One region of the Methylobacterium nigriterrae genome, then DNA from elsewhere that is predicted to be linked to it. Evidence: predicted binding sites of a transcription regulator. Region 1 holds the regulator's gene; the other holds the start of a gene.

Region 1 (3,181 bases):
CTCGTGTAGATGTCGGTGAGGTAGGGATCGTAGGCCGGCCCGAGGAACGCGAAGGGCGCGATCAGCGCGCCCGTGCTCACGCCCGAGACGAGGGAGAATTCCGGCCGGGTGCCGGAGGCGGTCCAGCCGTTCAGGATGCCGGCCCCGTAGGCGCCGTCGCCGCCGCCGCCCGACAGGGCGAGATAGTTGAAGGCCTGGCGCTTGGCCTCGGGCCGCGCGGCCATCTCGGCGAAGGTCTCGGAGGAAGCGTCCGCGAAGGCGCGGGCGGCGGGGATGCCCGGCACGCTCGCGTACGCCGCCTGCTCGGCGGTGTAGGGAATCCGCGGAATAGACGAGCAGGCGGCGAGATGACCCGCCAGCCCGAGCGCGAGGGCGCCGCGCAACCAATCCAACCGACGTGCCATCGCCAAGTCCCAGCGCTCAAGCTTCCGATTGCACCCCCAACCGAACGAGCTTGGCCATTCTAGCGTTCCCGGCCGAGCGCGGCAATTGACGCGACGGTGATCGGCTGATGCAAGGCCGCCACAGGCGCCGGCGTCGTGAGCGGCCGGCCGGCGCGGCGCGGCCATTGCCGGTGGAAACCGCGGACGCCCGGCGGCCGAGTCTGATCGTCGACTCTTGCATCGTCCACGAGGCCTCTTGTAGGTTCGGACCGTTGCCGCAGGGAACACGCGCGGCGGCCATCACCAGTGGCGCACACGGACGGATTTCGCACCGGCAGGCTCCGCATGGACGCGGCTCGCACGCGGGCCGCGTTGGGCCTCGTGCGTCCGAACCGCGTCGGGTCCGCCGGGGGGCGGAAGCGGTGATCGCAGCGTTCGGAGGGGGCGATGACGGAAGCGAGCCTGAGCTGGACGGACGAGCGCGTCGACCTTCTGCGCCGCCTGTGGGAAGACGGCCAGAGCGCCAGCAAGATCGCCGCGCAGCTCGGCGGCGTCACCCGCAACGCGGTCATCGGCAAGGTGCACCGGCTGGGTCTCGCCGGCCGGGTCAAGCCGGTGGCCGGCGCCCCCGTGAACGGCCGCAAGCGGCCCCTGCGCGAGGCCGAGGGCGAGATCGAGGCCGCGACCGTGGCCGAGATCGCCGCCGACGCGCCCGAGCCGATCGCGATCGCCTCGCACCGCCCGGCCCCCGATTTCCCGCCGGCCGCGGCGCCGGCCTCGGCCGCCGACCAGGTGCCGCTCGCGGTCTCGGAGCGGGTCACGATCATGGATCTGCGCGAATCGATGTGCCGCTGGCCGATGGGCGACCCGACGACCCCCGAGTTCCGATTCTGCGGCGGCCGCGCCATCACCGGCCTGCCCTATTGCAGCCACCACGCCCAGATCGCCTACCAGCCCGCCGCCGAGCGCAAGCGGGACCGGAGGGTCGCGGGCTTCCGCTGAGGCCGGCCGGCGCCGCGCGCCTCGCCCGCGCGGGAGAATCCGCGGAACGCGGACCGGGCGCGGGATGCGCCCTGTCCGGAAGGACCTCGCCCTGTCCCCCACGGCAGAGGGGACGCGAGCCCGATCCTGTCCGGCCGCGCCCTACTCGACGCCTGAGAACATCTCGTCGAAGGAATAGCCGGAGCCGCGCACGGTGCGGATCGGGTCGGACTGGCGCGGGCGGTTGATCGCCTTGCGCAGGCGCCCGACATGGACGTCGACCGTGCGCTCGTCGATGTAGACGTCGTGGCCCCAGACGCCGTCGAGGAGCTGCTCGCGCGAGAACACCCGGCCCGGGCTCTGCATCAGGAACTCGAGGAGCTTGAACTCGGTGGGGCCGAGATGGATCTCGCGGCCCGAGCGGCGGATCCGGTGGCTCATCCGGTCGAGCTCGATGTCGCCCGCGATCAGGAGGCTGGCCACGTGGGCGGGCTTGGCGCGCCGCAGGAGCGCGCGCACGCGGGCGAGGAGTTCCGGCACCGAGAACGGCTTGACGATGTAGTCGTCCGCGCCCGTGCCGAGGCCGCGGATGCGGTCGCCCTCCTCGCCGCGAGCGGTCAGCATGATGATCGGCAGGCGCTCGGTCTCGCGGCGCGCCCGGATGCGGCGGCACAGCTCGATGCCGGACAGGCCCGGAAGCATCCAGTCGAGCAGGATCAGGTCGGGCAGTTGCTCGTGCAGGCGCAGGTCGGCCTCGTCGCCGCGCACGGCCGAGTCGACGATGTAGCCCTCGGCCTCGAGGTTGTAGCGGAGGAGGAGCGTGAGGGCCTCCTCGTCCTCGACGATCAGGATGCGGGTGCTCATGGTCTCGTCAAAGCCGGATCGCCTCAGGCCCCGGCCCGGGGCGCGATCGTGGCGTAGTTCGAGGCGTCGTCCTTCGGGCGGTCGGTCAGGGTCACGCCGGTGACGAGATAGTGGATCGTCTCGGCGATGTTGGTGGTGTGGTCGCCGATCCGCTCGACGTTCTTGGCGCAGAACAGGAGGTGCGTGCAGAACGAGATGTTGCGCGGGTCCTCCATCATGTAGGTCAGGAGCTCGCGGAACAGGGAGTTGTAGAGGGCGTCGATGGCGCCGTCGCGCTGCCAGACGTCGTGGGCGGCCTTGGTGTCGCGGGCCCCGTAGGCGTCGAGCACGTCCTTGAGCTGCTCCTGCACGAGGTCGCTCATGTGCTGGACGCCGAGCACGATCTTCTGCGGCTGGGCCTGATCGCTGATCGCCACGACGCGCTTGGCGATGTTCTTGGCGAGGTCCCCGATGCGCTCGAGGTCGCCCGAGACGCGGATCGCCGAGATCGTCTCGCGCAGGTCGATGGCGAGCGGCTGGCGGCGGGCGATGAGGAGCACGGCGCGCTCCTCGATCTCGCGCTGGAGCACGTCGAGGCGCTTGTCGGCCGCGATGACGTTCTGGGCGAGTGCGGTGTCGCGGCGCACGAGGGCGACGCTCGCATCCGCCATCATCTTCTCGGCGACGCCCCCCATCTCGGCGATCGAGCGGCGCAGGTCCTCGAGGTCGGTGTCGTAGGAGGTGACGATGTGCTCGGACATGGTCTGGCGTCCTCGATCGGCCCGCCGGGCGGGACCGCGGTGAGGGAGGGATGCGCCCGCGGGCGGCTCAGCCGAAGCGGCCGGTGATGTAGTCCTGCGTCTGCCGCTTCTCGGGATTCATGAAGATCCGGGTGGTGGGCCCGAACTCGACGAGCTCGCCGAGATACATGAAGGCCGTGAACTGCGAGATGCGGGCGGCCTGCTGCATGTTGT
Region 2 (3,181 bases), on a different contig from region 1:
CGGATTTCGGCAGCAGACGGATCGCGTCGGAGGCGAGGTACATGTCGTTACGCACGTTGGAAGTCGCACCTGCGGGGACCTGACGGATCGAACCGTAGTTCTTCACCACGTCCGCGATGTCCGCCGATAAGGCAGCCAAGGCGCCAAACACCTCCGGCCTGTTCAGCTCCTTCGCCTTCAGCGCACCGGCGACCGTCTTGCGAGCCTGGGCCGCATCAGGCTGCACCGTTCCGTCGGCACGAGCGGCGAACAAGGTGCTGGCAGCCTGCGAGTTCTGCACGAAGGCCGGCGTCGCATCCGCCGTCATCGTTCGGTTCAGCGCGTAGGCGGTGGGCGCCGCGCCGATCAGGATGAGCATGATCAGGCCCATGCCCTTCTGCCCGTCGTTGCCGCCGTGGAAGAAGGAGACGAGGGTGCAGGTCAGGATCAACAGGCCACGGATCCAGAGCGGGGGCGGCGTGTCGCCCTTCGGAGCTTCGTACAGGTCCTTACGGCGGACCGTGAACTTGAGGGCCAGCAACAAGAGCGCGGCAAGCACGAACCCACAGACCGGGCTGAAGGCCAGCGCCCTGAACACGCCGAGCGCCTGGTTCCAGTCGACGCCCGAGGTGCCGTCCTGGCCGCCCATGAATTGGTTGGCGAGACCGACGCCGAGAACCGAGCCAATCAAGGCATGCGAGGAGGAGTTCGGTAAGCCGAGGGCCCAGGTGCCAAGATTCCAGATGATGGCGGCGAGCAGCAGGGCGAAGATCATGGCGTAGCCCGCGCCTGAGCCGACCTGCAGGATCAGTTCGACGGGCAGCAGGGTCACGATGGCGTAGGCGACCGCTCCCGATGAGAGCAGGACGCCCAGGAAGTTGAAGGCGCCCGACCAGATCACCGCGACGAGAGGCGGCATCGAGTGGGTGTAGATCACGGTGGCGACCGCGTTGGCGGTGTCGTGGAAGCCGTTCACGAATTCGAAGCCCAGCGCGATCAGGAGCGCGAGGCCGAGAAGCACGAAGGCGCCAACGGCCAGGGGCTCCTGGTGGACAGCGTTCATGTCGGCGACCAGGCTGACGACCGCGTAGCCAAGTCCGGCGACGAGGACGAGTAAGAAGGCGATGACGCCGCTCGGGTGGATGCCGTGGTCAAGGCGAGGCTTGCCGGTTGGCGCATGGCTTACTGTTCCGCTCGGGGCCAGAGCTGCGTCGGACATCATCGCCTCAAGAAAATTTTGTGAACTAGACCGGGATTAAAGACGCCACATGACAAATGGGTGACATCTTGACTGCAATGAGATATATTAAGGATCTCGGCTGCTAGCTGCTGAGCTGTGGAAGTATTGCATCATTAACTGCGATTTTCCTCGGCGCGAGTGCGAATCAGGCGACCGCGGACTGGAAGGCTGTCCCGCTGCAAATTCGCTTGATCAACTGCGCATGACATTACAGCCGCCGTTGCCGTGTTGGCTTCTTCCTCAATAGCAGACCCTCTCTGCGACAAGGCGGAAGGTCCGGAAGGGGTCGTGATGAGGCTTTGGATGGGATCGCGCTGAAGGTCCGCTTCTTTGGTTTGAACGCTGAAAGCCGTCATTCAGCTTTCGGCCACCTTCGGTCGTTCCGCTTCGCTGCACGAGTGAACCTTCATCTCTATGCGTTGAGCGGAGGGCGGATCCAGCTCGCAATGCGGGACAGTCGCAACGCGATGAGCCCTGTCCATCCGGTTGGCTGCTCCGCACCACGGCCCGCGCCAGCGTCAGCATGGAAATAATCGTGGAACGGTACGAACAACACGCCGCTGCTGTCTGAACTTGTCTCAAGGCTGGGAAGCAACGTTATTGCTCGGCTGATTGCCGCCGAGGTGACCATGACCTCCAAAGAATCAGGCCTGGGTCACGCTGCTCCCATGCAGGGGGGCGGCTTCTACAACCAGCACGCGCAACTGCAAGCCTGCGGTGGCGCAATCGGCCTTGGTCTGCTCTCTCAAGCCGTCGATGCGCTGCAATCGCTCGAGCCACCTCTGACCATCGCCGACTTCGGGTGCGCCCAAGGGCGCAACTCACTATCGCCCCTGCGCATCGCGATCGAAAGGCTGCGCGAGCGCGCCGACAGCGAAATCCCGATCTCCGTCGTGCACACGGACCAGCCCGAGAACGACTTCACCTCGCTGTTCGTGCTTTTGAGGGACAGCCAAGAGAGCTACCTGAACTTGGATCATCCGATCTTCGCCTCGGCGATCGGGCGCTCGTTTTACGAACAGATCCTTCCGTCTGCATCGGTCACGCTGGGTTGGAGTTCGTTTGCCGCGCATTGGCTCAGCGCCAATCCGGTCCCGGAGCCCGGCCACATCTGGACGCGCCTGACGCCGCCCGGCGTGCGCGCCCACTTTGCGCAACAGGCTGCGAGCGACTGGCGAACATTCCTCTCGCGCAGGGCCTGTGAGCTGAGAACAGGTGGGCGCCTGGTTGTCGTCCAGCCGGCTCTGGAGGAGGCGGAGACGACATCGTTTTCAGTCCTGATGGGATGGGCCCAGGCGGAGTTGGAGCTATTGACGGAGACGGGCTTTCTGCAACCGGCGGAACTCTCCCGCATGGTCATCCTGCAGTACGAGCGTCACCCGTCAGAGGTGCGCGCACCATTCGGCGATGGTGCGTTTGCGGGCTTGGTTGTGGAGGCAGAGAACCTCAGCAGGCTTCCTGATCCGTTCTGGACTGCCTATCAAGCGAACGGTGATCGGGACGCGCTGGCGGAGCGCTATGTGCGGTTCTTCCAGGCACCATTTCAGCCGTCCCTGTTTGCGGCGCTCGACGAAAGTCGCAGCCCTGAGTTCCGCCAAGAGTTTGCCGCGCGCCTTGAGGCGGCCCTGCGTCAGCGTATCGTTGCCGAGCCCCGATGCCTGCTGACGCCGCTGATGGTCCACGCGATCCTCGTCACCAAGCGATGATGGCTGCATCCGGCATGCACCGGGATGCAAATGCCGGCTTCGTGCCCATAACGCTCGTACTCGCCGCCGTCCCGGCAGACCGAAAGCAGCCATTGCAACGGCTCGGCTCGAGGGCCGGATTGCGCCACTACCGGACCTTGGCTCCGAGCCGGGAAACGGACCTTCGGCTTCGCGCCCATTTCGGCCATCCAAACGACTTGGAGAGCGTCTCCGAAGCGGACGGTACAGCGGCCCAGCTTGGGGTCTGATTGGCGTC

The links. Region 1 encodes PhoB, which activates phosphate uptake and scavenging genes when phosphate is short. Its sites were predicted from a motif close to TGTCATNNANCTGTCAT; they were not measured.
Region 2: a site for PhoB is predicted at 1,248-1,264, ahead of WDW90_RS15790 (inorganic phosphate transporter). Genes of this name have one in related genera too.

Annotation. Positions count from the first base shown of each region.
Region 1 is NZ_JBAWTG010000020.1:41,636-44,816, reverse strand. Features, by position in the region: gene WDW90_RS13155 (patatin-like phospholipase family protein) at 1-404, opposite strand, end outside; gene WDW90_RS13150 (GcrA family cell cycle regulator) at 831-1,385, shown strand; gene phoB (phosphate regulon transcriptional regulator PhoB) at 1,527-2,228, opposite strand; gene phoU (phosphate signaling complex protein PhoU) at 2,252-2,968, opposite strand; gene pstB (phosphate ABC transporter ATP-binding protein PstB) at 3,036-3,181, opposite strand, start outside.
Region 2 is NZ_JBAWTG010000027.1:11,209-14,389, reverse strand. Features, by position in the region: gene WDW90_RS15790 (inorganic phosphate transporter) at 1-1,198, opposite strand, end outside; gene WDW90_RS15785 (class I SAM-dependent methyltransferase) at 1,849-2,925, shown strand; gene WDW90_RS15780 (hypothetical protein) at 3,180-3,181, opposite strand, start outside.